One region of the Erwinia wuhanensis genome, then DNA from elsewhere that is predicted to be linked to it. Evidence: predicted binding sites of a transcription regulator. Region 1 holds the regulator's gene; each other region holds the start of a gene.

Region 1 (10,518 bases):
CTTAACGCTCCGGTCGGGGGATTGCTGCTGATAATCAGCTAAGCTTTTAGCAGCAATTACCCCCTTCAAGGAGAACTCATGTCCAGAAAGCTCACCGACAAGCAAAAAAATACGCTCTGGCAGCAGCGTCTGCCGACCAACTTCCTGGCGAGCTTTTTATTAACGGGTTCCCTGCCCGAACTGGGCACGCGCAATCCGGGTCTGCCTCATCTGCGCGCCATGCACCGCGCGCTTTTTCAGGATGTGCTGGAGGAGGCGGGCGAGCTGCGCGAAGTCGATATCGCCATCGGCGACACGCCCTGCTGCCACTTTGAATACATCGAGAAAGAAGGCAACGCGCTGATGCAGGCGCTGGAAGAAGAGAACGGTCTGGCCGATCTGCCGCTGGATCGCATGGCGGAAAGGCTCGCCTGGTACTACTGCGAGCTGACCGTGCTGCATCCTTTTCTGCGCGGCAACGGACGCGCCCAGCGGCTTTTTTTCGAACAGCTGATTATCCATGCCGGTTGCGACATTCAATGGAGCCTGATCGACAGCGAAAGCTGGCAGGCGGCCGTTAAGGCAAGCCTGGCGGGGGACTTATCGCTGCTGGAAGCCGCTTTCGGCAAAGTCATCAGCGAGCGGGACGAAAACGCGTAGAATAGCGGCGTTTCTTTTTTCCCGGAGCTTGTATGCTGCTGCTGATCGATAACTATGACTCTTTTACCTGGAACCTTTATCAATATTTTTGTGAAGCAGGCGCAGATGTTCACGTCAGACGTAACGACGAGCTGACGCTGGCGCAAATAAGCGAGCTAAAGCCTGAACATCTGGTGATTTCGCCGGGGCCGTGCACGCCCAACGAGGCGGGCATCTCGCTGGAGGCTATCCGGGCCTTCGCCGGAAAAATCCCGGTGCTTGGCGTTTGTCTGGGACATCAGGCGATAGCGCAGGCTTTTGGCGCGCGTATTGTGCGGGCGCGTGAGGTAATGCACGGTAAAACCTCGCTGATTGAGCATAATAACAGCGGCGTTTTTAACGGCCTGAATCATCCGCTACGGGTAACGCGCTATCATTCGCTAATCGTCGAGGCTGCCTCGCTCCCCGCCGATTTTGAGGTGACGGCCTGGTCGCTGCGCGACGGCGAGAAGGACGAGATCATGGGCGTGCGGCATCGTGATTTGCCGCTGGAAGGCGTGCAGTTTCATCCGGAAAGTATCCTCAGCGAGCAGGGGCATCAGCTGCTGAAGAATTTCCTCAGGCAATAAATTTGATTGCCTTAAAGTGATTTTTTATGCATATTTTGTGATTATAATTTCAGTGGCTCTGTAACGTAAAAAGATGAGGTTGGCAATGGCAGCGGATAAATTAGCGGTAACGCGCTCGACGTTTGATGAAGTGATTTTGCCTGTTTATGCACCAGCGCAGTTTGTGCCGGTTAAGGGGAAAGGCAGCCGCGTCTGGGATCAGCAGGGTAAAGAGTACGTCGACTTTTCCGGCGGTATCGCCGTTACCGCGCTGGGCCACTGTCATCCGGCGCTGGTGGAAGCGCTGAAAACGCAGGGTGAAACCCTGTGGCACACCAGCAACGTCTTCACCAACGAACCCGCGCTGCGCCTGGCCAGCAAGCTGATTACCGCCACCTTCGCCGAACGCGTGTTCTTCGCTAACTCCGGCGCGGAAGCCAACGAGGCGGCCTTTAAGCTGGCTCGTTATTACGCGACTAAACGCCATTCGCCTTTTAAAAGCAAAATTATCGCGTTTCATAACGCCTTCCACGGCCGCACGCTGTTTACCGTTTCCGTCGGCGGCCAGCCGAAATATTCCGACGGCTTTGGCCCTAAACCGGCGGACATCGTCCACGTGCCGTTTAACGATCTTAACGCGGTAAAAGCGGTTATCGACGACCATACCTGCGCCATCGTGGTGGAACCTATCCAGGGCGAAGGCGGCGTGATGCCGGCTACTCAGGCGTTTATGCAGGGGCTGCGCGAGCTGTGCGACCAGCATCAGGCGCTGCTGGTGCTGGATGAGGTACAGAGCGGCATGGGCCGCAGCGGCAAGCTGTTTGCGTATGAACACTACGGCGTCCAGCCCGATATTCTGACCACCGCCAAAGCGCTGGGCGGCGGCTTTCCGGTCAGCGCCATGCTGACCACCAACGAGATCGCCTCGGTGATGGCGCCCGGCGTGCACGGCACCACCTATGGCGGCAACCCGCTGGCCTGCGCGGTAGCGGAAGCGGCGCTGGATATCATCAATACGCAAGAAGTGCTGAACGGTGTAGAGGCGCGCCGCGAGCAGTTTGTCGCCGCGCTGAAAGCGCTGGACGCGCAGCTGGATCTGTTCAGCGACATTCGCGGCAAAGGCCTGCTGATTGGCGCGGCGCTGAAGCCGCAGCATGCCGGTAAAGCGCGCGATATTCTGAACGCCGCCGCCGCCGAAGGCGTAATGATCCTCAATGCCGGGACGGACGTGATCCGTTTTGCGCCGTCGCTGGTCATTGAACCGACCGATATCGAAGAGGGCATGAACCGCTTCGCCACCGCCGTGAAAAAACTGCTGGCTTAACTCGTCAGGCCGGAAGCCTCGCGCTTCCGGCTAAACAGGCGCGTCGTCTGCACCAGGCCGCTTACACGCGCCGAAAAACTTCTGCTCAGCATCATCAGGCTGATTTCCGTAAATGGCGCGACAGCCAGCGGCCATGATGAGGTCGGCTGCTCCAGGCCAACGAAGAAATAGTGTGCATCACGCCAAGATGTTCCAGGATCCGCTTTATGTGCCTTTCCATCACCGTGGTCGCGCCCTGCTGAAAGGGCGTATCCGTCTCCAGCACGTTATTTGTGGAACTCGGCCCGTCATACTCCAGCCGCTGCTGGCAGCGCTGTAGCGCAATTTCGCACGCCTGTAGATAGCGCTCGGCCAGCTGCGGCGTCAGCATGGTATGTTCACGCGCTAAAATGGTCATGGCGTTGATATGCTCAACGATAAACTGACTGTGCGTAACCCAAAGCTTCATATCGGCCAGGTAGCGGGCGTCGAAACCCGGCTCCTGCATCGCCTGGTTCAGCGAGTTAAACAGCGCGTTGTGCGCCTGGTTAACGCGCATACGCTGCCAGGCAAGCTTCTGCGGACTCTCTTCGTCCCCCAGCAGTTTCTGGAGCGCTTCCTGATAGGTTTCCAGCGCGTCGTGCGCATTCTGCCGCAGCAGGCCGCTTTGCCACTGCGGCCACAGCCAGATCATCCCGGCAAAGGCGATCAGGCAGCCCATCAGCGTATCCAGCAGGCGCGGCAGCAGAAAGTCGGCGCCGTTCAGCGACAGCAGCTGAAGCGAATATACCGCCGTCACGGTAAAGCCGATCGTCGCCAGGCCGTAATATTTGCGGATCACCAGATAGCCCGCCAGCGTCAGCGTCAGCATCACCAGCAGCACAGCCGATTCCGGCACCTGAAAGCGTAGCGTCAGCGCGGCCACCACCAGCCCGCCCAGCGTGCCCAGCGCACGGTGCTGAATGCGTACCCTGGTCGCGCTGTAGCCGTTCTGGCTGACAAACATCACCGTCATCAGCAGCCAGTAAGGCTTGGGCAGATTAAAGGAGAGCGCCAGGGTGCTGGCGAAAGCGAGCATAACCGCAAACCTGGCGGCGGTGCGCAGCGCGGCGGATTTCAGCGACAGATAGCTTCTGATGGCAGATAGCAGCGGCAGTCGTTTCTGACGATCCGCCATCAGATCGCGCTGGTAAAGCGGACGCTGGGTACGCAGCACGCGGGCGATACGGCTGAAATGCCAGGCGCAAAAGTTGCCGACCGGGTTGGCGGGATGCTGGCGGGCAATTTTTTCCAGCGCCTGCAGCTGTTTATCCATGCTGAAACGTGTCGGCAGACGGTGATAGAGAATATCGTCCGCCAGCTCGCGCAGCCTGGCCGCAATGGTCTGCGCGTTCCAGCGGATCACCGCCTCGGCATGGCTCTGCTCCACCAGTTTTTGCACCTCTTCCGGCTGATGCAGGCTGACGGCGATATGCTCCTGCAAATCCAGCGCAACCTGAAAAGCGCGGGTCAACCGCTTATGGTGATTATCGTTGCTGGCGGCCAGCATGTGCATTTGCTGATAGCAGGTATTGATAAGGTCGACCGCTTTTTGCTGGCGAGCCAGCAGCGGCGGCAGCGTTTTTTCCGGGTCGGCAAGCTGCGTCAGCAGGCTGTATTTGGCCTCGCAGTAGCCGGCCAGCTCGCGATAAAGCAGGCTGAGCGTTTCCCGCATCGGCTGCTCTTTCCACAGCCAGAACCAGAACCAGTTAAAGAGGCCGTACCAGACCGTGCCCAGGATATAAAGCGACGGCGGCTGCCAGATGGGCATCCGACCGGCCAGGCTCAGGGTAAAGATGCCGGCAATCAGCGCGCCGGGCAGCAGTCTGCCATGCAGCGGGCTGATTTCGCCGGTCACGCCCAGCAGCATGGCCATGGAAAACAGGATAATGGGCAGGGGAACGGCATAGTCGCCAAGATACTGCACCAGAAAGCTGCTGAAGGCGAAAAGGCCGCCGCCGATCAGCAGACGTTTAAAGAAGCGTTTATGGGGCGTATCCAGACCGGCGATATTGCAGCAGGCCGGCACCAGCGAGAACAGCAGGCCGTTTTGCAAATTGCCCAGCAGCCAGCCGACGGCGACGGGCAGGCAAAGCACCAGCGTCTGCCGCAGGGCGTAGTTAACTTCGGGATGGTAGATGAGTCGGCGCCACATTGCTTTGTACCCGCTGAAAAGGCGCAACGAAGGCATTGCGCCATGCAATCAGAGCGGTTTAGCGTGTACCGTAGACCACGATGGTTTTACCGTGTGCGGAGATCAGATTCTGATCTTCCAGCATCTTCAGAATACGGCCGACGGTTTCGCGCGAGCAGCCGACGATCTGGCCAATCTCCTGGCGGGTAATTTTGATCTGCATCCCATCCGGGTGGGTCATAGCGTCCGGCTGTTTGGCCAGATTCAATAGCGTTTGCGCGATGCGACCTGTCACATCGAGGAAAGCTAAATTGCCCACTTTCTCGGAGGTAACCTGCAGGCGGCGCGCCATCTGTGAAGAGAGACGCATCAGGATATCCGGGTTGACCTGGATCAGCTGGCGAAACTTCTTATAGGAGATTTCCGCCACTTCACAGGCCGTTTTTGCCCGCACCCATGCGCTGCGCTCCTGGCCTTCTTCAAACAGGCCAAGCTCGCCGATAAAATCGCCCTGGTTAAGGTAAGACAGGATCATCTCTTTACCTTCTTCATCCTTGATGAGCACCGCTACCGCGCCTTTGACGATGTAGTAAAGGGTTTCTGCTTTCTCACCCTGGTGGATCAGCGTGCTTTTGGATGGATACTTATGAATATGGCAATGTGACAGGAACCATTCAAGTGTCGGGTCTGTTTGCGGTTTGCCGAGAACCATTCGCTGTTATCCTCTGTTGTTATCGTGCCTAAATACAGGGGCAGAGTTCCCTGACAGGCGTTGAAATAGTCAAGCGCTTCCCATGCAGGAAAGTTATTCGGCTCTCTGTTGAGTGCCGGGCTCGTTATGTCGTCCCGTTTCGTCTGGTCTGTAGAGTACTGACGAAATACAGCCTTGTTTGTAGCACAGCTTTGCATGGGTGTCTTCTGTTGTCTCGCTTCAGCATAGCGGGAAATCTGCCGCGCTGCTGTTTTAGTTGCCTTAAGCCGACCGCGGCTTAACTAAATGAATTAGAGGAGTTTGTTATGCAAGCGAGCGTCAAATGGGTGGAAGGGCTGACCTTTTTGGGAGGATCCTCATCGGGCCATCAGATCGTGATGGACGGCAACGCGGGCGATAAAGCGCCCAGCCCGATGGAAATGCTGCTGATGGCGGCAGGCGGCTGTAGCGCGGCGGAAGTGGTTGCCATTCTGCAAAAAGGGCGTTTCACGGTAGAGAACTGCGAGGTGAAGCTGACGTCAACCCGGCGCGAGAAACCGCCGCGTCTGTTTACCCGCATCAACCTGCATTTTATTGTCAGCGGCAGCGGGCTGACGGATAAGGCGCTGGCGCGCGCGGTCAGCCTTGCGGTCGGGAAATATTGCCCGGTCGCGCTGATGCTGGGTAAGGGCGTGACCCTTACCCATAGCCATGAGATGGGCGTTACTTGATAGCTTTGCCTTCCATCAGGCGCTTGACCAGCGGCCCCATAATCAGCTCCATTGCCAGGCCCATTTTGCCGCCCGGCACCACCAGCGTGTTGATATGGGAGATAAAAGAGCCTTGCAGCATCGCCAGCAGATAGGGGAAGTCAATCTGTTCCAGCGCCTGGAAATGGATAACCACAAAGCTCTCGTCAAGCGAAGGAATGCCGCGCGCGGCAAAAGGGTTGGACGTATCCACGGTAGGGACACGCTGGAAGTTAATATGGGTGCGGGAAAATTGTGGCGTAATGAAGTTAATATAATCGTCCATTGAGCGCACCACGGAATCCATCACCGCCTCGCGTGAATGACCGCGTTCGCTGGTATCGCGGATCATTTTTTGGATCCACTCCAGGTTGACGATAGGCACCACGCCCACCAGCAGATCTACATGCTGCGAGACATTGTTCTGCGGCGTCACCACGCCGCCGTGCAGCCCTTCGTAAAACAGCACGTCGGTGGGTTCCGGCAGCGGCTGCCACGGCGTAAAAGTGCCGGGCACCTGGTTCCAGGGCACCGCTTCGTCATAGGTGTGCAGATATTTTCTGGACTGGCCGCTGCCGCTGCGGCCATATTCCGCGAAGGTTTGCTCCAGCAGCGAAAAATCGTTGGCCTCCGGGCCGAAATAGCTGATATGGCGGCCCATATCGCGCGCTTTGCGGATTGCCATATCCATTTCGGGACGGGTATAGCGATGGAAGCTGTCGCCTTCCACTTCCGCCGCGTGCAGGTTCAGCTGCTGAAAAATTTTGCGGAAGGCCAGGCTGGTGGTGGTGGTGCCCGCGCCGCTGGAACCGGTCACGGCAATCACTGGATGTATGGCGGACATAAACGAGTTTCCTGTGAACGTTATTCCGCCATTGTTATCACGTTTTGCTATAGCCTGTCATCTTCTGCCCAGGGGTGAGCGCGCGGCAGAGGTTATGCAATAAAGCCAAGCGCGAACAGCGGTTTAGCCGTCAGGAAAACGAGATCGCCGTCTTCCGACTAGCCAAGCGGTAAGAAGAACACGGCGTCGCCGATAGGCTTTTGCCCCCTCAGCGGGAGGCGTTAACGGATCTGGCCTTTAGGCATGATATTGACCGTCTCGTGCAGCTCTGACCAGACCAGCACCGCCTCGCCGTTTGTCAGCTGACGACGAACGTCATTGACTTTTTGCTCCAGCGAGCGCTCCTGCTCGCCATAGTCGGTGCCTTCCCGCAGCACGAAGGCTTCAATCAGGTTAGCGAGCGTGTCCGGGTCCAGTTCTTTCCAGGGAATAATCATCGTTGTCCAGCCAGGTTGAAAGCCATTGCGGTATACGCTGCTCCAGCCACATTTGCGGCCTGCGCAGCGTTCCCCCCACGAATCCCACATGTCCGCCGTGCTGCGTCAGCTGATACGTTACGCAATCGGGCAGCCTCTCGGTTGCAGGAATGACCTCGTCGGTCATAAAGGGATCGTCTTTAGCATGAATAATCAGCAGAGGTTTACGCACGCCGGAAAGCAGCGGCAGCGCGCTACAGCGGCGATAGTAATCCGTCGCGTCCACAAAACCGTGCGCTCTGGCAGTAATGGCGTCGTCAAACTCCCTGAGTCTCTTAAGCGCCTTAAGCTGCGTCAGATCGACAGGCAGCGTGCCGGGCCAGGCGTGCAGTTTGCGGGTGGCGTTCTGCTTCAGCAAGTTTAGCAGGTAGCGCTGATAGACACGCGAGAATCCCTGCTCCAGCCGCTGGCTGCAGGGTTCCAGCATCAGCGGCGCGGAAACGATAACGCCGGCATCCAGCAAACAGCTGTCGCCCTGTTGGCCCATCAGGCAGCCCAGCATATTACCGCCAAGCGAAAAGCCCACGGCAGCGGTCGCCACCGTTCCCCAGGTTTCCCGTAGCCAGCGTAAAAAATAGCTGGCGTCTTCGGTTTCGCCCGAATGATAAATGCGCTCGAGACGGTTCGGTTCGCCGCCGCAGCCGCGAAAATGCATCACCACGCCCAGCCAGCCGCGCTGTCGACAGGCCTGCAAAAGCCCGTGCGCGTAAGGGCTGTGAAAGCTGCCCTCAAGGCCATGAAAAAGCACCACGCGCGGCTTGTGGCTCGCCTGCGCCGGATCTTCGCTCCAGGCAAGATCGACAAAATCACTGTCCGGCAGCGGCAGGCGCTGCCAGTGCGGCTGCAAAGCGATACGGCGACGGACCAGGCGCGGCAGGATGGTTTGCAAATGCGCGTTGCTCATGCCCGCCAGTGGACGAAAAGTATTTTCCAGCGACCCGTCAAAATTCATCTTCAAAAGGCTTCCCGGATCCTTGTCGTACTGTTAGCTTCGATAAGTTTGTTGTTAAGTGGGGTGAGGAGCGCCCGTTTCATATGGAACTGAAACTGTTTTTGTCGATGCTGGGTTTTTTGTGGGTCGCTGCGATCACGCCAGGCCCTAATAATATGTTACTCACCGCCTCGGGCGCCAACTTTGGTTTTCTGCGTTCGCTGTGGCTGCTGATCGGCATCATGATCGGGATGCAGGTCATGCTGCTGCTGGTCGCGTTCGGTATTGGCGGCCTGATCCTGCTTTATCCTGCTTTGCATCTGGTGTTGAAAATCGCCGGGAGCGTCTATCTGCTGTGGCTGGCGTGGAAAATCGCCACGGCGAAATATGAGCGGCTGGATACCGGCACTCTCCCCACAGCGCCAATGCCGTTCTGGCAGGGCGGCCTGCTACAGCTGATCAATCCCAAAGCCTGGCTGATGGCGCTGGGCGCGGTCGCCAGCTTCAGCCTGGGCGGTGAGGCTTATCGGGGATCGGTAATGGCTATCAGCTTTGCGATGGCGCTGGTCAACCTGGTTTCCGGCCTGATCTGGCTTGGCTTTGGCACGCTGATTGGCCGCCTGCTGCGCAGCCGTCGCGCCTGGACGCTGTTCAATATGGCGATGGGCGTGCTGACAGCGGCCTGCGTGCTGCTTATCTGGCGCTAAGCAGAGTGCCTGGCGAACGTCGCTTCAGGCAAAGTGCTTTCCCCATTCTCAATTCGTAAGCAGCGGGCGCCGTTACGGCGGGTTTTTGAACCCGCTACTTACGCTGCTGCCAGCCTCTGACGTCTTAAAGGCAATCCCACTCTCCGGCATTAAAATCCTGTTTTTCTTCTAAGGACTTATCGTTATAACCGATAATTTTTTATTACTTTATCGCGGCAAGTGCTCTCGGTTACAAAGGCGTTGTTCACTTTTATAACAATAACGACCGGAGCAAAGCATGGCGCATAAATTTACTCTTTCACTGCTGGCCTTCAGCCTTTCTTTTTCGGCGCTGAGCGCACAGGCTTTGGACGTTACCGTGGCGTATCAGACCTCGGCAGAACCGGCCAAAGTGGCCCAGGCCGATGACGCTTTTGCCAAAGCCAGCGGCGCAAAAGTGGACTGGCGCAAGTTTGACAGCGGCTCCAGCGTGGTCAGAGCGCTGGCTTCGGGCGATGTGCAAATCGGCAATATCGGCTCCAGCCCGCTTGCCGTAGCGGCCAGCCAGCAGGTGCCGATTGAGGTGTTTCTGCTGGCGTCGCAGCTCGGCAGTTCCGAAGCGCTGGTGGTGAAGAAAAGCATCAAGGATCCCAAAGATTTGATCGGCAAACGTATCGCCGTGCCTTTTATCTCCACCACTCACTACAGCCTGCTGGCCGCGCTTAAGCACTGGGGCATCAAGCCGGGCCAGGTGCAAATCGTCAATCTTCAGCCGCCCGCGATTATCGCTGCCTGGCAACGTGGCGACATTGACGGCGCCTACGTCTGGGCGCCGGCGGTGAACGAGCTGGAGAAGGAAGGAAAGGTACTGACCGACTCCGCGCAGGTCGGCAAGTGGGGCGCGCCAACGCTGGACGTCTGGGTTGTGCGTAAAGATTTCGCGCAGCAGCATCCTGAAGTGGTCACCGCTTTCGCCCGTAGCGCGCTGGAGGCGCAAAAAGCCTACCTGGACAGCCCTGAGCAGTGGCTGAAAGATGACAATCACCTCAACAAGCTGTCGCGTCTGAGCGGCGTGCCGACACAGCAGGTGCCGGGGCTGGTAAAAGGCAACACTTACCTGACGGCGCAGCAGCAGGTTGAACAGCTGGGCCAGCCGGTCGATAAGGCTATCGGCGATACCGCACAGTTTTTAAAAGAGCAGGGCAAAGTGCCGCAGGTTGCCAGCGATTACAGTGGCTTTGTCACCAACCGCTTTGTTAAAAATCTTACGCAGTAAGGAGCCGCCATGCTTTCAGTCTCGCATCTGACGGCCCGCTACGACGGCCACCTCGCGCTTGAAGATATTAACCTGACGATTGCCGGGGAAGAGCTGGTGGTGGTGCTGGGGCCTTCAGGCTGTGGCAAAACCACGCTGCTGAATCTGATTGCCGGTTTTCTGA
Region 2 (10,518 bases), on a different contig from region 1:
TACATTAACGCATAGCGTGTAGCCAGCATCCCGCCGGTTGAATGGCCGACCAGCGTGATCTTATCAATATGCAGGCTGGCGAGCAGCTGATGCGTGTTTAACGCCAGCTGCTGGAAACTGTATTGATAGTAAGCAGGCTTGGTTGAGGTGCAAAAGCCGATCTGATCCGGCGCAATTACCCGATAGCCCGCATGACGCAGCGCCTCTATGGCATCCTGCCAGGTCACGCCGCAGAAGTTTTTGCCGTGCATCAGCACTACCGTCCGCCCGTTCGCTTTCCCTGCCGGTCGCGCGTCAATGTAGCCCATAGAAAGCGGCTGCTGTTGTGATGAAAAATTAAACTTTTCAATTGGATAAGGGAAATCGAAGCCCTGTAGCTCTACGCCATACTGCGGCGTATTGTTGGCAGCCACTGCGCTAAAGGTCAGCAGCGCGGCTGCGAGCAGCCCTGTTTTAGCCTTTTTTAACACCTTAACTCTCCTCATTAACGTTCAAAGCGAAACGATGACTTCTGAGCTTAGCGGTTAATCGTCCCGATAAGGCGTGCAGCCCTTGCTGTACAACGCCACAGCGCTTAGCAAAAAGAGCTACGCCTGTGGCGAATTCTCCACGGGTGAGTAAAGTTAATTTGTTACCATGTGTTCAAAGGGAAAACAAATGTTAAACAATGCGGGTTGGCTGGTGTCACTGCTGTGGCTAAGCCTCTGTTGCCGACTGGAGCCGGAAGCGCCAGCACGGTCGAGCTTCTTTATGAGCGCGTGACAGGTTTTTTAAATATTTGCCTGTGGAAATAAGCGGTTAAGCCGTTTCCACAGGCAAGTCAGCTTTAGCCAGCGTGGGTGTCAGCAGTAAAATCAATCACCATACGGCCTTTGATTTTCCCTTCCAGCATTTCGTCGAAAATTTCATTAATCTCCTCAAGAGAACGTTTGGTGACTTTCGGCACCACTTTTCCCTCGGCCGCGAACTGAAAAGCCTCAGCCAGATCTTCACGCGTGCCCACCAGCGAGCCGACCACCTGAATACCGTCCAGAACGAGACGTGGGATATTCAGACTCATCGACTCCGGCGGCAGGCCAACGGCCACGATACGGCCACCGGCACGCATGGCGTCTACCGCCGAATTAAATGCCGCTTTGGCTACTGCCGTTACCACTGCCGCATGCGCGCCGCCCGTTTTTTCCTGAATGATCTTCGCCGCATCCTCCTTCAGCGAGTTGATAACTAAGTCGGCGCCCATTTCTTTGGCGAAAGCCAGCTGCGCATCGTTTACGTCCACGGCGATGACTTTGGCATTAAAAACATTTTTGGCATATTGCAGCGCCAGATTGCCCAGTCCGCCCAGGCCGTAAATTGCCAGCCACTTGCCTGGCTGAATGCCAGAAACCTTTACCGCTTTATAGGTGGTGACGCCCGCGCAGGTTACGCTGCTGGCCGCTGCCGGATCCAGCCCGTCCGGCACTTTCACCGCGTAGTCCGCTACCACGATACACTCTTCCGCCATGCCGCCGTCGGCGGTAAAACCGGCATTTAATACGTTGCGGCACAGGGTTTCATTGCCCGTCGTGCAGTATTCGCAGTGGCCGCAGCCTTTATAAAACCACGCCACGCTGGCCCTGTCGCCCACCTTCAATGAGGTCACGCCAGGCCCGACCTCGCTGACGACGCCGACGCCTTCATGGCCGAGCACCACGCCGGTACGATCGCCAAAATCCCCATTTTTAACGTGCAGATCCGTGTGGCAGACACCGCAGCATTCCATTTTTAACAGCGCTTCGCCATGCGCCAGCGCGCGCAGCTTTTTCTCAACGATATCGACAGTATGATTCTTGTTGACCACGGCAGCTTTCATTGTGCTTTCCTCTTCGGTTGGGTTTTTAACTATATAAACATTTTCACCGCTGACTTTGATTTAACGCCATAAAATCAACCACAGATCGCAACAAATCTTGCCTGGCAAAGCCTGAATGGCTAATTCAATAAAATTGAAACGCCATTTTATTAAATTAGTGAAGCCGCCCGCCGCTATCTTCTTTTCTTCGCCACCGCCTTATATCGGCTGGCAAAATCGCAAAGGTTTTCTGGACGTCATAACTCTAACGTACTTCCTCTCCCGACATACAGCCGGGCTGTGCATGTTGGTTACTCAGGATGAACATTATGACAATACGTAAACCAGGAACGCTTAATTATCTCGCCTATGGATCAGGGGATTTTCTGGGTGCCGGTACGATGGCATTAACATCTGCCTGGCTGCTTTACTTTTACACCACCTTCTGCGGCCTCAGCCCTATTGAAGCCACCTCTATTTTCGCCATGGCGCGCATTGTGGATGGCGTGGTCAGCCCGCTAATGGGCTACTTAACCGACCACTTCGGCTCTACCCGACTCGGCAAACGCTTCGGCCGCCGTAAATTCTTTATCCTTCTGGGCATTCCCCTTGTGTTCAGCTACAGCCTGATGTGGGTCGGCGACATGACCTACGTCTACTACCTGCTGACCTACCTCTTTTTTGAAGTGGTCTACACCTCGATTCTGGTGCCTTATGAAACCCTGGTGCCGGAGATGACCGACGACTTTAAAGAGAAAACCAAATTCTCCGGCGCACGCATCGCGCTGGCGCAGCTTTCCGCTATTCTGGCCGCTTTCCTGCCGGGTATCCTGCTGGCTTATTTCGGCAAGGATAATCCGCTCTCTTTCTTCTATTCCAGCCTGGTCTTTTCCGTGCTGTGCGCCATCGTGCTGACGCTGGTTTATCGCTATACCTGGGAGCGCCCGGCCGAGAAAAAATCCGCCGCCGCGCTGGCAGCCGAGCAACAGAAGCTGACGCTGGGGCAAAGCCTTGGCCGCCTGAAAACCGAGCTGTTATCTACGCTGCGCATCCGTATCTTCCGTCAGCATCTGGGCATGTATCTGGGCGGCTATATCGCGCAGGACGTTTTTAACGCCGTGTTTACCTACTACGTGGTATTTGTGCTGATGCAGCAGGCCACCGTGGCTTCCAACCTGATGGGCACGATGGCGATCCTCCAGTTTGTTGCCGTGATCGGCATGATCCCGCTCTGTATCCGTATTGGGCCGGCGCCCGCCTACCGCATCGTGGTGGCGCTGTTTGCGCTCAGTACGCTTTCCTACGGCGTGCTTTATTACAGCGGCATGAGCGATGTCTTCTCGCTGCTGCTGCTGATCTCCGCTATCGCTGGCCTGGGCCGCGGCGGCATTAACTACGTGCCGTGGAATATCTATACCTACATTGCGGACGTGGACGAGGTGATTACCGGTCAGCGTCGCGAAGGCATTTTCGCCGGGATCATGACCCTGACGCGTAAGGCTTCGCAGGCTGGTGCCGTCATGCTGGTCGGCATCCTGATGCAGCTTTCCGGTTTTGTGGCGGGCAGCACCGAGCAGGCCGAAAACGTCAGTCATGCGATCCTGATGATCATGTGCGGCGGCACGATCCTGGTCCTGTGCATGGGCTTCCTGATCTCCCTGCGCTTCAAGCTGAATTTGACCACGCACAAAATCCTGCGTGACGAAACCGAGAAAATGCGCATAGCGGGCGGCGTCGTCCCTGACAGCATCACGCCGCAGGCTCGCGCTACCGTCGAGATGCTGGCCGGAATGCCTTACGAATCGCTGTGGGGCAATAACAACATTGGTTACCTGAATCGGCACAAGCCAGCGGCCGGCACTCTGCCCGCTCAGACCACAAAAGCGGCGCCCGGCGACAATTTAACGCATTCATAGTCAACTTAAGATCCACGAGGACAGAGCAATTATGGTCGTATACCCAGTAAAACACAGCCCACTCCTGCGCCAGCCGGAAAGGTTTATCTCCAGCCAGGAGCTGCATCAGCTGATCAACAAACTGGTGGACAATTTGGTGAATATTACCGACGAAACCGGCGAGTTTTTACTGAGGCTTGACGATGGCCGGGTGATTGACACCAAAGGCTGGGCAGGATGGGAATGGACGCACGGCATCGGCCTGTACGGCATTCATCAGTATTACCGCCAAACCGGGGACGATCGGCTGCGAGCCATCATTGATAACTGGTTCAACGACCGTTTTGCTGAAGGTTCCACCACCCGTAACGTGAACACGGTTTGCCCGTTTCTGACGCTGGCATACCGCTATGAGGAAACCCGCGATCCACGCTGGCTGCCCTACCTGGAAAGCTGGGCAGACTGGATTATGCATGATATGCCGCGTACCGATATGAGGGGTTTGCAGCACATCACGCTGGCGGAAGAGAACCATCAGCAGCTGTGGGATGACACGCTGATGATGACCGTGCTGCCGCTGGCAAAAATCGGCAAGCTGCTGAACCGCGCGGACTATATCGAAGAAGCCAAGTATCAGTTTATGTTGCATATCCAGCATCTGATGGATAAGGAAACCGGGCTGTGGTTCCACGGCTGGACGTTCGATGGTCACCATAATTTTGCTAACGCTCGCTGGGCGCGCGGCAACAGCTGGCTGACCATCGTTATTCCGGAATTCGTTGAGCTGCTTGAGCTGCCGGAAGGTGATGCGACCCGGCGCTATCTGCAACAGGTGCTTTCCCGCCAGCTGGAGGCGCTGGAAAAATGTCAGGACGAAAGCGGCCTGTGGCATACGCTGCTGGACGATCCCAACTCCTATCTTGAAGCCTCCGCAACGGCTGGCTTCGCCTTCGGCATGTTAAAAGCCGCGCGTCGCCGCTGTGCCGATCCTCGCTATATAGCGGTGGCGGAAAAGGCGATTAAAGGATTGATCTCCCGCATCAATAAGGACGGAGAGCTGACACAGGTTTCCTTTGGCACCGGCATGGGTAAAGACCTCGATTTCTACCGCCAGATACCGCTGACCTCCATGCCTTATGGCCAGGCGATGGCGATCCTGTGTCTGGTGGAATACCTGCACGTCTATCTATAAATAAGGAAACTGCATGATTCTTGACGATTTTTCTCTACAGAGAAAGGTGGCTGTGGTCACCGGTTGTAATACCGGCTTAGGGAAAAGTATGGCAGTGGCTCTGGCACAGGCGGGCTGTGACATCGTGGCGATTAATCGCCGCGATCCCGCCGATACCGCGGCGGAAGTCGGCGCAACGGGAAGACGCTTTCTCAGCTTGCAAGCCGATCTCGGCCGTCAGGATCGGCTGTCATCACTGTTGGAACGTGCGGTAGAAGAGATGGGGCATATCGATATCCTGGTCAACAACGCGGGTTTGATCCGCCGCGAAGACGCGCTGAACTTCAGCGAACAGGATTGGGATGACGTGATGAACGTCAATATCAAGACGCTGTTCTTTTTATCGCAGCTGGCCGCCCGTCAGTTCATTAAGCAAGGGAGCGGCGGCAAGATTATCAATATTGCCTCGATGCTCTCTTTCCAGGGTGGCGTGCGCGTGCCTTCCTATACCGCGTCGAAAAGCGCGGTGATGGGGCTGACGCGTCAGCTGGCCAACGAGTGGGCGAAATACGGCATCAACGTTAACGCGCTGGCGCCGGGTTATATGGTCACTAACAACACGGAGCAGCTACGCAGCGATGAAGAGCGCAGTGCGGAAATTCTGGCGCGTATCCCGGCAGGCCGCTGGGGTACGCCGCAGGATTTAATGGGTCCGGTGATTTTTCTGGCATCAAAAGCCGCTGACTACATCAACGGCTATACCCTTGCGGTAGATGGCGGCTGGCTGGCGCGCTGATGCGCCATCGGCCTCTCAATGACTGAATACTGGAGAACAAAGATGAATATTGCACTGATGATGGAAAACAGCCAGGCGGCGAAAAACGCCGTGGTGCTGGAGCAGTTACAGGCCGTAGCGGCGCAGAATAAAGACGCGGTGTTTAACGTCGGCATGAGCGACGAGAACGATCATCATCTGACCTATATCCACTTAGGCATTATGGCCAGCATTCTGCTGAACGCAAAGGCGGTAGATTTCGTGGTCACCGGCTGCGGCACCGGTCAGGGCGCGCTGATGTCGTTAAATATCCATCCTGGCGTGGTTTGCGGCTACTGCCTCGATCCGGCGGATGCGTTTCTGTTTGCGCAAATCAATAACGGCAACGCGCTGTCGCTGGCCTTTGCCAAAGGCTTTGGCTGGGGCGCCGAGCTGAACGTGCGCTATATGTTTGAAAAGGCCTTTGCCGGCCGCCGGGGCGAAGGCTATCCCGTCGAGCGTAAAGAGCCGCAGGTACGCAACGCCGGTATCCTCAATCAGGTAAAAAGCGCGGTAATCAAAGATAACTATCTGGATACGCTGCGCGCAATTGACCCGGAACTGGTGAAAACCGCCGTCGGCGGCGAACGCTTCCAGAAATGCCTGTTTGAACAGGGCAAAGATGCAGAAATCATTGCCTGGGTTAAGCAGCTATTACAGAAATAAAAACGTTGGTGGTCGGCTTCGGCTGACCATCTTTTTTTACCCGCCCGGCTCCTGTCGTTTGCAATGCTCTGCTTATCCACACGGCGCATTTTCGCTATAAAAACCCTGCCTTTATCTCATCTTATTAAAAAAACACCCGGATAATATAAATCATGTTATTCATCTTTATTAATGCCGTTAATAATAAATAAATAAATAATTAACGCAGTGCTTACAATAAAGAATGCTTATTGACGTGATCTATATCAACCCTCTGGCATAGCCTTTTTCCATCGCTGCGAACGTTTAATATGCGTTTATTAGCTTCTGGTATTTTAGCTTTATTAAAAACACAGATACTACGGAGATAATTAATGAAGGCTGGATTAATTGGTTTGATGATTGCCGGCGTGCTTACCAGCTCGGCGGCTTTTGCTCAGGAAAGTACTTCCTGCGTTAAAATGACCGAGCAGGAAGTTGCCTCTATGTTCGATCGCTGGAACGATTCGCTAAAAACAGGCGATGCCAACACCGTTTCGCAGAACTATCTGTCAGATGCCGTTCTGCTGCCAACGCTGTCGAACAAAGCTCGCCTGACGGACGAAGAGCGCGTTGATTATTTTAAAAAATTCCTGGCGAAGAAGCCGGTTGGCCATATCGACAGCCGCACCGTTCGCATCGGCTGTAATAAAGCTATCGATACCGGCACCTATACCTTTACCTTTGGCGATGGTTCTAAAGCCGCCGCGCGTTATACCTTTACCTATGCCTGGGACGGACAGAAATGGCTTATTTCAAGCCATCACTCCTCCGCCATGCCCGAAGGTTAAGATTGCCGTCTCCACGGTTGAGATCGTGGAGACTTTTGCACCTCCTTCTTATTCCTCCCGCTAAAACTATTCAGGCGCCATAAAACACCGTTCCCGGTGATGGTTACTAAAATCGCCTTTCTGACCATGTAGAAGACGCTGCACTACCAGCCAGCTTTCCTGCCCGGGACTGGTGATAGCGGGCGACGATCGCGTCAATCCGCCGCCGCAGGGCATTGCGCTGTTTGATATCGTGGCGGCGGCAGAGAAAAAGCTGCATGTAGAAGCGGAGGCAAAACGTTACGCTCGCTACAGCGGCCCGCGCTTCGATCACCTCATCGCGCAGCAGATCGACTGGTACAGAGCCTGGCTCTGAATTAAAGTATTTACTCTTCAGGCGTACGGTGCCGGCCCGCTACGGAAGCGCTATCCTTAACGGGCCATGCCGAACCGGCCGAACGTAAATCCTTGTTAAGGAGCAAATATGAAAAAAATAATGCTGCTGCTTGCCGCTCTGGCGGTAACTGGCGCAGCGCAGGCTGCAGACTCAGACGATCCGGCCCAGGGCTATATCGCTAACCTTTGTACGCTGGTGACGCAGGATAAAGCAGCCGACTCGGCGGATGGCTATATCACCAAGCTGAAAGCGCTGCACATGCGCGGCCAGTCGCCTTCCGCGCAGGAAAAACCGGACTTTGACGAAGACGAAGCCCGAACCGTGGTTGCTGCCTGGATGAATCTGAGCGAAGACCAGAAGAAGCAGGCCAGCCAGAATATGGAAGCCTGTCAGAGCGCTACGCTGGACGAGTACCAGAGCCAGGATTAATGGCCTTTCGCCCTGCTGGCTGTGACGCAGTCAGCAGCGGCGGCTTCTTTTTGACTGCGTGGCGTCATCAAAACCGGCGGGCGGCAGAGAACGCAGGCGTAGCAAGCCAAAGCGGTCATTGTCATCAGCAGACCGGAAGCGATTGAAAAGCGAAGAGCGTGTTAGCGAGCTGAAAACGATTGAAACGTGGGATAAGCGAAGACGGGTTTAGCGAGTCGAAAGCGGGATAAGTGAAGAAGCTTTTAGCGAGTCAAAAACGGGATAAGCGAAGAAGGTTTTAGCGAGTCGAAAACGGGATAAGCGAAGAAAATTTTAGCGGGGTAACAGGTGATAACCATCGGTCTTTCCCTGACCGCGGCTATCGAGGGTTTCGGGCCGGAGCCATTAATACATAGCGCCTGGCGGTACGTGTTTAAATGTTTCAACATAGCTACGGAACACGTAATTGATAACTTTTTTCATTTTTTGCACCTGAAATTCAACTTTTATTGATAGAACGCAAAAAAAGTATACAAGAAGCGCACTTTCCAGGCAAATAAATTTGAAGCAGATCACATAATTCGCAAGATTATGCGAAAGCGAACCTAAACAAAAGCTAAACGAGACGGGTAAACCCGGTCTTTTGTCTGCACCTTTACAGGATGCCCAGGTGCTCAACCAGGATACTGGTGCCAATGCCAATCAGCACCACGCCGCCGAAAATCTCCGCCCACTTGCCCATCACCGGGCCAAGAAAACGGCCTAACAGGATGCCCGCCGAAGCCATTACCAGCGTCGAAGCGCCAATCGCCAGCGCGGTCGTCACAATATTCACCTGCAGGAAAGCCAGGCCGACGCCGACGGCCATGGCATCCAGACTGGTCGCAACGGCGGTCATCGCCAGCAGCCAGAATCCGTGACGCTGGGGCGCTTCGCACTCTTCATCCTTTTTACGGAAACCTTCCAGAATCATGCGGCCGCCAAGCACCAGCAGCAGCGTAAAAGCGACCCAGTGATCCCATGCCATTACGTAGCGGCTGGCTGCAATGCCTACGCCCCAACCAATCAGTGGCGTCAGCGCTTCAATCGCGCCGAAAATCAGGCCGATGCGCAGCGCTTCTCTCAGACCCGGACGCTGCAGGCTTGCGCCTTTGCCAATCGCGGCGGCAAAAGCATCCATCGACATGCCGAAGGCCAGAATAAGGGTTGCATATAGGTTCATTGTGGTTATACCGGTCTGGCGGTTATCTTCTCGCCCAGACATCAAAAGAACGGTTCTTGTTGAAGAAACAAGCCCCTCAGGCTTAATGTGCGTGCATCCTACCACGCGATTGCGCGTATAAAAAGACAATAAAATCAGTTGTTTAAGTATAGCCTTGGCTATACTTTTTAACGAATGCTAATTTCACGCAAAAAAGAGGCGCAAAAACACTAAAGGAATTACCGGGTTATGATGAGCGACCTTTCAGCCGGTGGGGAATTACGCGCGATAAAAATCGCCAAAAAGCGCCGAAAAAATTCCCTGCGCGTGCAAGGTTGAACCCGCCAGCCGTTTACCGGAAAATGGCCGTCACTGACCGAGACGGAACCGCTATGAACAATCCTTTTCTGACCTTTTTAATGCCGATGAGCACGCTGATGCTGGGCTTTCTCTCCGCGCTGCTGCTGCCCGCGCCCTGGTTTGGCGTGGAGCTGACGCGCCGCCTGACCACGCTGTTTCATCTCAGCGATGTCGGCCAGCTCTATACGCTGGTGTTCTGCCTGTGGTTTTTACTATTAGGCGCGCTGGAATACTATGTGATTCGCTTTATTTATCTGCGGTTTATCAAGGTATAAACAAACTTTTGCCGGCCCTCCACGCGGGTTCCGGATCAGGTTAACGACGGCGCGGCGGGCTTCGTTTACAGCTTCTGCCAACCGCGCCCGGCTCTATACCTGCTCCTTTTCAGTGGCCGAAGATCATCAGCAGGCCGCTGGACAGGATAACTAACGCAACAAAGAACAGCACGATAGCAGTGATGGCGTTGTTATATTTCATCTTTCCTCCTCAGAACCACTGGCCGAAACGGCGGATATAAAGGCGCTTCATTCCCTGCGTCACCAGGCAATAACCCAGCAGCGTCGCCACCAGCCACGGGAAGTAAGTCCAGGGCAGCGGCGTCAGCCCAACCGCTTCGCCCAGCGGTGAAAAGGGGATGGCGATCCCCAGCGCCATCACCAGCCCCGTCATCAGCATCACCGGCAGCGCCGCGCGGCTCTGGATAAAAGGGATCTTCTGCGTGCGCAGCATATGCACCACCAGCGTTTGCGACAGCAGACCTTCGACAAACCAGCCTGACTGGAACAGCGCCTGATGCTCCACGCTGTTGGCGGCAAAAACGTTCCACATCAGCAGAAAGGTGGTGACGTCAAACAGCGAAGACGTCGGGCCCATCCACAGCATAAAGCGGCCGATATTCCTTGCGTCCCACTTACGCGGCTTGCGCAGGAACGCCTTATCCATTTTGTCCCAGGGCAGCGCCAGCTGGGAAAGGTCATACATCAGGTT
Region 3 (10,518 bases), on a different contig from region 1:
GCAAGATGACGCTGCAAATTACCGTACTGGAATATCCGGGCAGCTAAACGGCAGGGCCAGCGAAAGCTGGCCCTGAGTGGCTTACTTCACGAACTCTTCGCCCTGAGCAATATCTTTCTTCAGCGTCTCCAGCATGTTCTGTAGCGCCTGCTCTTCAAACGTACTCAAAGCGCCGATGGGCTTACGCTCCACCACGCCGTTTTTCCCCAGCAGCAGCGGCTGAGCGAAAAAGCGAGCATGCGCGCCGTCGCCTTCAACGTAGGCGCACTCCACCACGTTGCTTTCACCCTGTAGGGCACGCACCAGCGACAGACCAAATTTCGCTGCCGCCTGGCCCATTGACAGCGTGGCAGACCCGCCGCCGGCTTTTGCCTCGACCACTTCTGTACCCGCGTTCTGGATACGTTTAGTCAGATCGGCCACTTCCTGATCCGTAAAGCTTACGCCCGATACCTGCGACAGCAGCGGCAGGATAGTGACGCCGGAATGGCCGCCAATCACCGGCACGTTCAGCGCCGCCGGATCTTTACCCTTCAGCTCGGCGACAAAGGTATTGGAGCGGATAATATCCAGCGTGGTCACGCCGAACAGTTTGTTCTTGTCATAGACGCCCGCTTTTTTCAGCACCTCGGCGGCGATAGCCACGGTGGTGTTAACGGGGTTAGTAATGATGCCGATCAGCGCTTTTGGACAGGTAGCGGCGACCTGCTCAATCAGATTGCGCACGATACCGGCGTTAACATTAAACAGGTCTGCGCGGTCCATACCAGGCTTACGCGCTACGCCTGCGGAGATCAGGACTACGTCAGCGCCCTGCAAGGCTGGCGTCGCGTCTTCACCGCTAAAGCCTTTGATTTTCACCGCAGTAGGGATGTGGCTCAGATCGACAGCCACGCCGGGCGTCACGGGAGCGATATCGTACAGTGAGAGATCTGAACCTGCCGGAAGCTGGGTTTTAAGCAGAAGAGCAAGGGCCTGGCCAATGCCGCCAGCCGCGCCGAGAACTGCAACTTTCATCCTAAACTCCTTATTATTTTGAGGGGGAAGTGCCGTGGAATCATTTGCTTATGAGCATATCTGACCTGCGAGGCCTGAGCGACAGCATTTACCCTCATGCACGACGGCGCATCATACAGGATAAAGCGACAGAGACTGACCGCAATATGCCCGGTAAGGCCATTCGAGGCTGCAGGCAACGCGGTCAACGTTACACTACACCGTTAATACTTAGCCAAACAACATCAATTTTATAACAATCTGTTCACTTATTGTGCGCGACGTCGCGGAATAAGGCGAATTTTTCACGGCCGCGATCTGGCAACGAACGTTAACAGGGTGTAAAAAAGAGGCTTAATTTGCATAAAAATGCAAAAAAGTGCATAATAAGAAGTTATCCCAGCCGGGAATTCTCTTGCGACCTTTAGCGAAAAACTATGCGTAATCCAGCAAAACAAGAAGATCTGATTAAGGCGTTTAAGGCCTTATTAAAAGAAGAAAAATTTAGCTCGCAGGGCGAGATCGTCACTGCGCTCCAGGAACAGGGCTTTGATAATATCAACCAGTCCAAGGTTTCGCGGATGCTGACCCGCTTTGGCGCCGTGCGCACGCGCAACGCCAAAATGGAAATGGTTTACTGTCTGCCTGCCGAGCTGGGCGTGCCGACCACCAGCAGCCCGCTCAAGAATCTGGTGCTTGATATCGATTATAATGACGCGCTGATTGTGATCCATACCAGCCCTGGCGCGGCGCAGCTGATTGCCCGCATGCTGGACTCGCTGGGCAAGCCCGAAGGCATCCTCGGCACCATCGCCGGTGACGACACGATTTTCATTACCCCAGCCCGCCACGTTACCATCAGACACCTGCGTGATTCCGTCCTGAAATTATTCGATCAGGAACTATAAGCCGCCGGTTTTTATGCAGTTCTTTATCGTTTTCCCCGCGCGCCGGCGACCGTTGGCGCGTTGTCTTTTCTCTCTCCACTCCGTTAAAAACAGCATAATCCACTGGCTTATTGCGCTGACATCGCCGTTAAACTTTATGGACTCCCGTCTCGCAGTGTGATCTGCCACAAAGAAGCGCACAAATAGTTAAATTGATCTATCTCAATGTTTTTACGCATATTTAACGCAGCCAGAGCAACTTATAAGCGTTTTTTATAACTGAACGTTATTAAAAAGTGGTTAACGGCTTAAATATCGCAACAAAACATTATTAGCCTGCTATTAATATTTTACGTTATCAGATCTATAATCCTTTTCGTGATGTGAATCACACTAACAACACGATAAAAATAATGACGAGGAAAATTTTCATGAACGTAAAAACTACCGTGGCTGCCGCCAGCCTGCTCTCTCTGCTCTCTCTGCTCTCTTTTGGTGCTTTTGCAGCTGAATCTGTTAACGCGGATCAGGCGCAAAACATGCAATCGATCGGCACCGTTAGCGTGAGCGGCGTCAGCGCATCCCCTATGGATATCAATGCCCAGCTGAGCCAGAAAGCCGACGCTCAGGGCGCTAAAGCCTACCGTGTGGTCGAGGCCTATTTAAACGGCAACTATCACGCTACGGCTGAGCTGTACAAATAATCAACCTAACTCTGACGATAACCCCAAGAATAATAAAAGTTTTTTAGCCCTTTCGGTTATCGCCCTACTTCTGGAGCATCTGTTATGAACACGAAATTTACTATCGCCGCACTAAGCCTGGCTTCCGTTCTCTCTTTCGGCGCCAGCGCTGCCAACCTGGTAACCGATCAGCAGGTTGCCAACGAAAATCTGCAGTCTATGGGTACCATCAGCGTTAGCGGCATCGACGGCGCGCCAACCACCATCCGTCAGCAGCTTTCACAGAAAGCCGACGAACAGGGCGCGAAATCGTATCGGGTGATTGAGGCCTACAACAACGGCAACTATCACGCGACCGCAGAACTTTATAAATAAGATGGGCGACGGGCAGGCGTAAAGCCTGCCGCTATATCGACGACCTGACAGGTTTCAGACGCGGGTTGTTGAGGACAATGAGGAAGAAAATCATGAAAACAACTTTAGCCGTATTAAGCCTGCTCTCCGTACTTTCCTTCGGCGCTTCAGCTGCACAGCTGGTTAACGCAGAGCAATCGCAGCATCTACAATCCGCCGGCACCATTTCATTAGGCGGCGTGGCGGGCGCACCGATGGATATTCGTCAGCAGCTGTCGCAGAAAGCGGATGAACAAGGCGCCAGCGCCTATCGCGTTATCGAAGCGCGCAACGACAACACCTGGCACGTCACCGCCGAGCTGTATAAGTAATTCCTCGTCACCGTTACCCTGACGGTTATATGACGAACCTTTTGGCCCCGTTCGCCGGGGCCTTTTTTCGTTTCAGCGCACGTTAAATCGTAGCTGCCCTTCCAGCTCTTCCTCCGCTTCGTCAAACAGCAGGATCAACGCGCCGTAGCGCCGTCTCTGGCCTGTGCCAAGATGCACAAATTCGATCTCCAGCGGTAACGGCAGCGATCTGTCGCTCACCACTTCCCACAGGCTGTCCAAATCGGTAATAAGCCGATCGCCCAGTGAAAAACGATCGCTGAACTGTCGGAAGAAATGCGCCTGATCCACGATTTCATTAAAATCAAAAATTTCTGTTCTCATACTGCCGCTCCACAGGAAAACGGTCGGGCGACGCGTGGCCGCCCGGTGAGTTACAGTCCCCCGATATGCAGGGCTTTGACCTCTAAAAACTCTTCCAGTCCCAGCACCGATCCTTCCCGTCCCAGCCCGGACTCTTTCACGCCGCCAAAAGGCGCCAGCTCGGTGGATACCGCGCACTCATTGATGCCGATCATGCCGCTTTCCAGCGCCGCCGCTACGCGGAAGATGCGCTGGACATCACGGGTATAGAAATAGGCTGCCAGACCAAATTCGGTATCGTTGGCGCGGCGGATTACCTCTTCTTCGCTGTCAAAGCGGAAACAGGCGGCGACCGGGCCAAACGTTTCCTCTTTGGCCAGCTTCATGTTTTCATTGGCTTCGGCAATCACCGTCGGCTGCCAGAAATTGCCGCCGAGCGCGTGCCGGTCGCCGCCGACGACTATCTTGCCGCCTTTCGCTTTGGCGTCTTTAACATGCTCTTCCACCTTATCTACGGCAGAAGCCTCAATCAGCGGCCCGACAATCACCCCTTCTTCCATGCCGTTACCCACCTTCAGCTTGCCTACCTCTTCCGCCAGCTGGCTGACAAAACGGTCGTAAACGCTGTTGTGAATAAAGAAGCGGTTAACGCTGACGCAAACCTGGCCCGCGTTGCGGAACTTGTTGGCGATGGCACCTTTAACGGCGGCGTCGATATCCGCATCCTCAAAGACGATATAGGGCGCGTTGCCGCCCAGCTCCATCGACACTTTTTTCATCGTCTCAGCGGCGTTACGCATCAGCAGCTTGCCGACTTCCGTTGAACCGGTGAAAGAGATTTTCCTGACCGTCGAACTGGCCATAATGGCTTCGCTGATGGCTTTGGTATCGCCCGCCACCGCGTTCAGCACGCCGTCCGGCACGCCCGCTTTTTTCGCCAGCGCCACCAGAGCAAAAGCCGACAGCGGCGTGTTATTAGCGGGTTTGATAATGCCGGTGCAGCCTGCGGCCAGCGCGGGGCCAAGCTTGCGCGTCAGCATTGCCATCGGGAAATTCCAGGGCGTAATAGCAGCGACCACGCCGATGGGTTCGCGCGTCGCCAGAATGCGCGATCCCGCTTTGGCCGGCGGAATGATTTCACCGTTAGCGCGCTTTGCCTGCTCGGCAAACCACTGAATAAAGCTGGCGGCGTACTCGACTTCACCCTCGGCTTCTTTTACGGGCTTACCCTGCTCCGCCGTCATCAGTTTGCCCAGCCAGGCTTTGTTGTCGATAATCAGCTGATACCAGCGGTAAAGGATTTCGCTACGCTCTTTAGCGGTTTTCGCCCGCCAGGCGGGAAAGGCTTTGGCGGCGGCGGCAATCGCCCGTTCGGTTTCGTCTTTTCCGGCGCGCGCGACCTGAGTAATGACTTCACCGGTGGCCGGGTTCAGTACGTCAAAGGTTGCGCCGCCCTGCTGCCATTGACCGTCGATAAAAAAGCCGGTCTGAAATAAGTCGTTGTCCTGAAGCGAGTTGCTCATACTGTTCTCCCATTGGATTACCGTTGGGATAAGTATAGATGGCGGCCTGCATGACAGGCCGCAAGAAGGGCAAGAAGCGGAGATCTCTTAATCAGATTTGCAGCAGCGTGGTCTGATATTTTTTCAACATGCTCGCCAGGCGCTGCACGGGCTCGGTGACGCTTAGCGGCGCCTCGTAATGCACCAGCTTTTCCTGATAGATAGCCAGTTCCGCCAGCAGCCGCTCGAAGTAGTGGCGTCGTTTGGCGTCGCTGCCTGCCGAAATAACCCGATCCGCCGTATGCCGCAGCTGCTTGTGGAAAGCAGAAAGATCGCTGTTAACCGGGATATCGGCATCGCGCAGGCGCTGGTGTCCGATAATCAACGTCAGCGCGATACGAAACTTGTTGATGTCGCCTGGAAAAAGATTCAGCAACATAAACAGCTGCTGGTACAGCGCCGGCAGATGGTTCTCGCGACGGCGGGCCTGATTGGTGGTCATGGCCGCCACGGCGGAATACATAAAGCGGTTCAGCAGCGTGCGTCCGGTCCGCGCTTTTGAGGTGTCGCGAATAAGCAAAATGACCAGCAGCGCCAGGAAACAGCCGATCGCCTGACCGAGTGCGTTATCCAGGAAGGCGCTGACGTTAAAGGTCATGGGATTGTCCAGCGTCAGGATATTGATGGTGCCGACCAGCGCGCCCAGCGTGCCGATCTGACGGCGCTGAATAAGGATGCCGCCGATAAAGGCCATCACGCCCAGGCAGAGGCAGAGCAGCAGCATACTTTGCTGCGTGGCGGGCATCAGCACCATGTAATAGAGCGCCCCTAAGGGGATCGCCACCATCATGCCGTACAGAAAATCCTTCGCCATCATCAGCGGGTTCGGCATCCTCATCGCCAGCGCGGTGATCACCGCGAGCATCACCATTGCGCCGCTGCCCGATGTCCAGCCGCTCCACAGCCAGAACAGCGAACCGACCGCCGTGGCGACAAAAGTGCGCACGCCGTTGATCAGCGCGTGGCGCGTTTCCGCCGAGCGCATTTTTACCACCGGCTCGCCATCCAGCACTTCTTCTTCCATGCCGCTGATGCTGCTGTTGGTTTTTATGCCTTTCAGCAGCAGCAAATAGCGTGAAGCCGCGCCGACCCAGTTGCTGACGGTGACCGGCGTATTTTTGCTGCCGCTAGCGGTGATCACGCGGCGCATAATTTTCATGCGCTTATGGATATCGGCGACGTTCTCAACCGGCTTTTCAAAGAAAAGGTGAAACTGCGGCGGCACATATTCCTGACGAGTATTCTGGATCAGAAAAGTTTCGCAGGCCTGGGTAATCAAGGTCAGCGACAGCGTATTTAACGCGCGCAGTCGCCTGTCCGCTCGCTGCCAGTGGCCTGACTCCATCATCAGATGGGTACGCATTCCGTTCAGCGCGGTGGTGCGACGCACCAGATCGGTCCAGGCTTTGTCGACCTCTTCTTTGTCGCCGTGCGCCACGCAAAGCTGCATCAGCTTGTACTGATCCACCAGCAGCCCGTCGATAGCGCGATCGATATCCTGTTTGATGGAGCGCGGCGAAAACAGCATGTCGGCCAGAATGGCGCAGACGATGCCGATAATGATTTCGCTACAGCGCTCGACGGCAAACTGCGGCGCCAGCAGCACCGAGCCGTTAGCGTCCAGGCTGACCACGATAATCAGCGCCGTATAGCCCGCCAGGCCCAGCGCATAGGAGTTTTCAACTTTGATTAAGGAGGAAAGCCAGACGCAGAAACCGGCCCACAGACAGCACAGCAGCAGCATCACCACCGGCGCGCGGATGGTGGCGATCATAATCGTCAGCGCGGCCAGGCAGCCGATAAAGGTGCCGATAATACGCAGCATCCCGCGATGGCGCAGCGCGCCGGAGAAAGGATCGCCGCCCGCGGCAAAGGCCGTGCCGCCTGCGACGATACAGGCGGTCATTACCGCCCAGCGCGGCGTTTCCAGATTAAAGTGAAAGCCGATCAGCAACGCCAGCAGAATGGCGAAGGTCAGCTTGATCGGAAACCGCAGTTGATACCACATGGCGCTTAGCCGAACTCACGCAGGCGGTGCATCAGCTTCATCGCTGGCGACATCTCCTGCGGCTGACGATCCTGAGCGCCCGTCACAATCACGGTTGCCGTCGTGCCGGCAGGATAAAGATTGCCCTGCTGCTGGTCGAGATGAATACGTACCGGCACGCGCTGCGCCAGACGCACCCACTCCAGGTTGGAATCGATGGTCGCCATGCCTTTGCTGTCGACGGTGCTGCTGCTGTTGGTCACGCCAGCGGCCACGCTGTCAACGGTGCCCTGCAGCACGCGGTTGCTGCCCAGCGGCGTGATCTCCACGCGATAGCCGGGACGCACGCCTTCCAGCTTGGTTTCTTCCATATAGGCCAGCACGTAGAAGGTGTGCTGCTGCACCAGCGCCACGGCGGTAGAGCCGCGCGTGATAAATTCGCCGCGATAGACGTTCAGGTTAGTGATCCAGCCGTCCGCCGGGGCTTTGACCACGGTACGCTCCAGATCCAGCTTCGCGGTATCGCGCGTGGCGACGGCTTTCGCCAGCTGGTGTTCCGTAGTCTGGTAATCGCTGTTGGCCTGCTCGATAGCCTCACGCGACATAGCAGAGACGCCGAGCTGATTGCGGCGGCCTGCCTCACGGCGTTTTTCACTGACCAATGCCTGGTAATAGGCCACGTCCGCTTCCGCCTGGTTCAGCGCCTGCTGATAGCGCGGCTGATCGACCACGAACAGCACCTGGTCCTTTTTCACCAGCTGGTTATCCCGCACGCGCACGTCGGTGATCAGGCCGCTGACGTCTGGCGCGATAGCGACCACGTCCGCCGTGAATTTTGCGTCGCGCGTCCACGGCGATTCTGTGTAGTAAACCCAGACGTGGAAAATACCAACAACGGCAATGACCACCAGGATAAGGGTGATGGCAAACCGGGAAATTTTTCTTGTTAACGCTTTCACTGTGACCTCAGACAAACAATCGGGAAACCAGGTAGAACAGGCAGCAGTAGAGTGCTGTATTAAATAACGCAGGATGCCAGACCAGGTCATAGATCCCGGTGGGCGTAAGCAAACGACGCACCAGCCAGAACAGCATCAATGACACGATAATCTCAAAAAATATGGGCGGGAAGGAGAGCCCAAATATCACAATAACCGGAAGCACGCTCATCTCTTATCCTTGTCGGGTTTACCGGGCGCTCCGCCACAAAAAAACGGCCGCCCCGGACAGGGTGGCTGCTGCTCTACGGATGATGATGTCAGATTAACCGCAGACGGTCTTATCAAAAACCGGCGCTGTATGAATAATAGCGTATTCAGGCGTCAGCATTTCGGCGAGTTGAGTTACGGAATGGTAACCCGGCGATGCTATAGTAACGCGGCTGACTATCTGTTTTCTACCAAATGTGATCTAAATCACTTTTAAGCCAGAGTTAATAATGGAAAGAATGAAGGGCATGTCCGTGTTTGCGCGTGTGGTGGAGCTGGGCTCTTTTACCGCTGCCGCCAACCATCTGCAAATGAGCGTTTCCGCCGTCAGCCAGATCGTGGCGAAGCTGGAGGATGAGCTACAGGTCAAGCTGCTGAACCGCAGCACGCGCAGCCTGGGCCTGACCGAAGCCGGAAAAATCTATTTCCAGGGCTGCCGCAGGATGATGTCGGAAGCGCAGCAGGTGCACGAGCAGCTGTACGCCTTCAACAATACGCCGATCGGCACGCTGCGCATCGGCAGCTCTTCGACCATGGCGCAGAACGTGCTGGCGAATATGACCGCCGAGATGCTGAAAGAATATCCTGGCCTGACGGTGAACCTGGTTACCGGCATCCCTGCGCCCGACCTGATCGCCGACGGACTGGATCTGGTGATCCGCGTTGGCGCGCTGCGCGATTCCAGCCTGTTCTCTCGCCGCCTTGGCTCAATGCCGATGGTGGTCTGCGCCGCCAAAAGCTATCTGGCGCAGCACGGTACGCCGGAAAAGCCTTCGGATATCGGCAACTTTTCCTGGCTGGAGTACAGCGTGCGGCCCGACAACGATTTTGAGCTGACGTCGCCGGAAGGCCTCGCCATTCGCCTTTCGCCGCAGGGACGCTTCGCCACCAACGATTCGCAAACGCTTATCCGCTGGCTGGTGGCCGGAACGGGCATCGCCTACGTGCCGCTGATGTGGATCATTGACGAGATCAACGCCGGTAAAATCGAGATCCTGTTTGCGCACTATCAGTCCGATCCCCGGCCGGTTTATGCGGTTTATACGCAGAAGGACAAGCTGCCGCTGAAGGTACAGGTGTGTATCAATTATCTGACGGATTACTTCCATAAGGTGGCGGACGTGTACCAGGAGTATCGGCAGAAATAAAAAAGGCGAGCCGCTATGGCTCGCCTTTTCGTGGTCGCTATCCGTCAGGCGGTGCCGCCCACGGTCAGCTTATCCAGCTTCAGGGTCGGCTGGCCAACGCCGACCGGCAGGCTTTGCCCTTCTTTGCCGCAAACGCCCACGCCTTTATCCAGCGCGAGGTCGTTGCCTACCATCGAGATTTGCTGCATCGCCTCAATACCGGAACCGATCAGCGTGGCGCCTTTCACCGGTTTGGTCACTTTGCCGTTCTCAATCAGATAGGCTTCCGAGGTCGAGAAAACAAATTTCCCGGAGGTGATATCCACCTGACCGCCGCCGAAGTTTGGCGCATAGAGGCCATACTCGACGCTGGCGATGATATCTTCCGGCGTCGACTTGCCTGCCAGCATATAGGTGTTGGTCATGCGCGGCATCGGCAGATGCGCATAGGATTCGCGGCGGCCGTTGCCGGTAGGCTTAACGCCCATCAGGCGGGCGTTTAGCTTGTCCTGCATATAGCCTTTCAGCACGCCGTTTTCGATCAGCACGTTGTACTGGCCCGGCACGCCTTCGTCATCCACCGCCAGCGACCCGCGCAGGCCTTCGATGGTGCCGTCATCGACCACGGTGCAGAGATCGGACGCCACTTTCTGGCCAATCTGGCCGCTGAACACCGAGGTGCCGCGACGGTTGAAGTCGCCTTCCAGACCGTGACCAACCGCTTCGTGCAGCAGCACGCCAGGCCAGCCCGCGCCCAGCACCACCGGAATGCTGCCCGCCGGCGCCGCGACGGCGCTCAGGTTGACCAGCGCCATCCGCACCGCTTCACGCGCCCAGGCTTCCGCGCGGGTTTCGCCAGACTCGTCGGCCAGGAAAAATTCGTAGCCGAAACGGCCGCCGCCGCCGCTGGAGCCGCGCTCGCGCTTGCCGTTGTCCTCAACCTGCACGCTTATCGACAGGCGAACCAGCGGACGCACGTCGGCCGCCAGCGTGCCGTCGGTGGCCGCCACCAGCACCATCTC

The links. The regulator CRP, encoded in region 1, controls carbon source genes, mostly activating them, when cyclic AMP is high. The targets are predictions, from matches to a motif close to ATGTGANNNNNNTCACAT.
Region 2: a site for CRP is predicted at 8,531-8,548, ahead of azuC (stress response protein AzuC). Genes of this name have one in related genera too.
Region 3: a site for CRP is predicted at 8,565-8,582, ahead of aaeR (HTH-type transcriptional activator AaeR). Genes of this name have one in related genera too.

Annotation. Positions count from the first base shown of each region.
Region 1 covers NZ_JAUJUH010000009.1:46,328-56,845, reverse strand. Annotated here, with positions in the region: gene ppiA (peptidylprolyl isomerase A) at 1-5, shown strand, start outside; gene QZH36_RS19180 (putative adenosine monophosphate-protein transferase Fic) at 79-639, shown strand; gene QZH36_RS19175 (aminodeoxychorismate synthase component II) at 672-1,247, shown strand; gene argD (bifunctional acetylornithine/succinyldiaminopimelate transaminase) at 1,333-2,550, shown strand; gene QZH36_RS19165 (YccS/YhfK family putative transporter) at 2,645-4,723, opposite strand; gene crp (cAMP-activated global transcriptional regulator CRP) at 4,782-5,414, opposite strand; gene QZH36_RS19155 (OsmC family protein) at 5,720-6,124, shown strand; gene QZH36_RS19150 (phosphoribulokinase) at 6,117-6,986, opposite strand; gene QZH36_RS19145 (YheU family protein) at 7,208-7,423, opposite strand; gene QZH36_RS19140 (hydrolase) at 7,380-8,414, opposite strand; gene QZH36_RS19135 (LysE family translocator) at 8,498-9,100, shown strand; gene tauA (taurine ABC transporter substrate-binding protein) at 9,378-10,355, shown strand; gene tauB (taurine ABC transporter ATP-binding subunit) at 10,365-10,518, shown strand, end outside.
Region 2 covers NZ_JAUJUH010000006.1:237,280-247,797, reverse strand. Annotated here, with positions in the region: gene QZH36_RS15815 (alpha/beta fold hydrolase) at 1-470, opposite strand, end outside; gene adhP (alcohol dehydrogenase AdhP) at 827-1,852, opposite strand; gene QZH36_RS15805 (MFS transporter) at 2,161-3,747, shown strand; gene bglB (beta-galactosidase BglB) at 3,779-4,918, shown strand; gene kduD (2-dehydro-3-deoxy-D-gluconate 5-dehydrogenase KduD) at 4,932-5,693, shown strand; gene QZH36_RS15790 (RpiB/LacA/LacB family sugar-phosphate isomerase) at 5,736-6,377, shown strand; gene QZH36_RS15785 (SgcJ/EcaC family oxidoreductase) at 6,731-7,186, shown strand; gene QZH36_RS15780 (hypothetical protein) at 7,359-7,541, shown strand; gene QZH36_RS15775 (hypothetical protein) at 7,650-7,991, shown strand; gene azuC (stress response protein AzuC) at 8,376-8,453, opposite strand; gene mntP (manganese efflux pump MntP) at 8,626-9,192, opposite strand; gene QZH36_RS15765 (DUF1158 family protein) at 9,564-9,806, shown strand; gene mgtA (magnesium-translocating P-type ATPase) at 10,018-10,518, opposite strand, start outside.
Region 3 covers NZ_JAUJUH010000003.1:28,540-39,057, reverse strand. Annotated here, with positions in the region: gene degS (outer membrane-stress sensor serine endopeptidase DegS) at 1-47, shown strand, start outside; gene mdh (malate dehydrogenase) at 82-1,017, opposite strand; gene argR (transcriptional regulator ArgR) at 1,434-1,904, shown strand; gene yhcN (peroxide/acid stress response protein YhcN) at 2,315-2,587, shown strand; gene yhcN (peroxide/acid stress response protein YhcN) at 2,672-2,941, shown strand; gene yhcN (peroxide/acid stress response protein YhcN) at 3,034-3,291, shown strand; gene QZH36_RS07930 (barstar family protein) at 3,364-3,633, opposite strand; gene QZH36_RS07925 (NAD-dependent succinate-semialdehyde dehydrogenase) at 3,684-5,135, opposite strand; gene aaeB (p-hydroxybenzoic acid efflux pump subunit AaeB) at 5,227-7,182, opposite strand; gene aaeA (p-hydroxybenzoic acid efflux pump subunit AaeA) at 7,188-8,120, opposite strand; gene aaeX (p-hydroxybenzoic acid efflux pump operon protein AaeX) at 8,128-8,331, opposite strand; gene aaeR (HTH-type transcriptional activator AaeR) at 8,600-9,517, shown strand; gene tldD (metalloprotease TldD) at 9,562-10,518, opposite strand, start outside.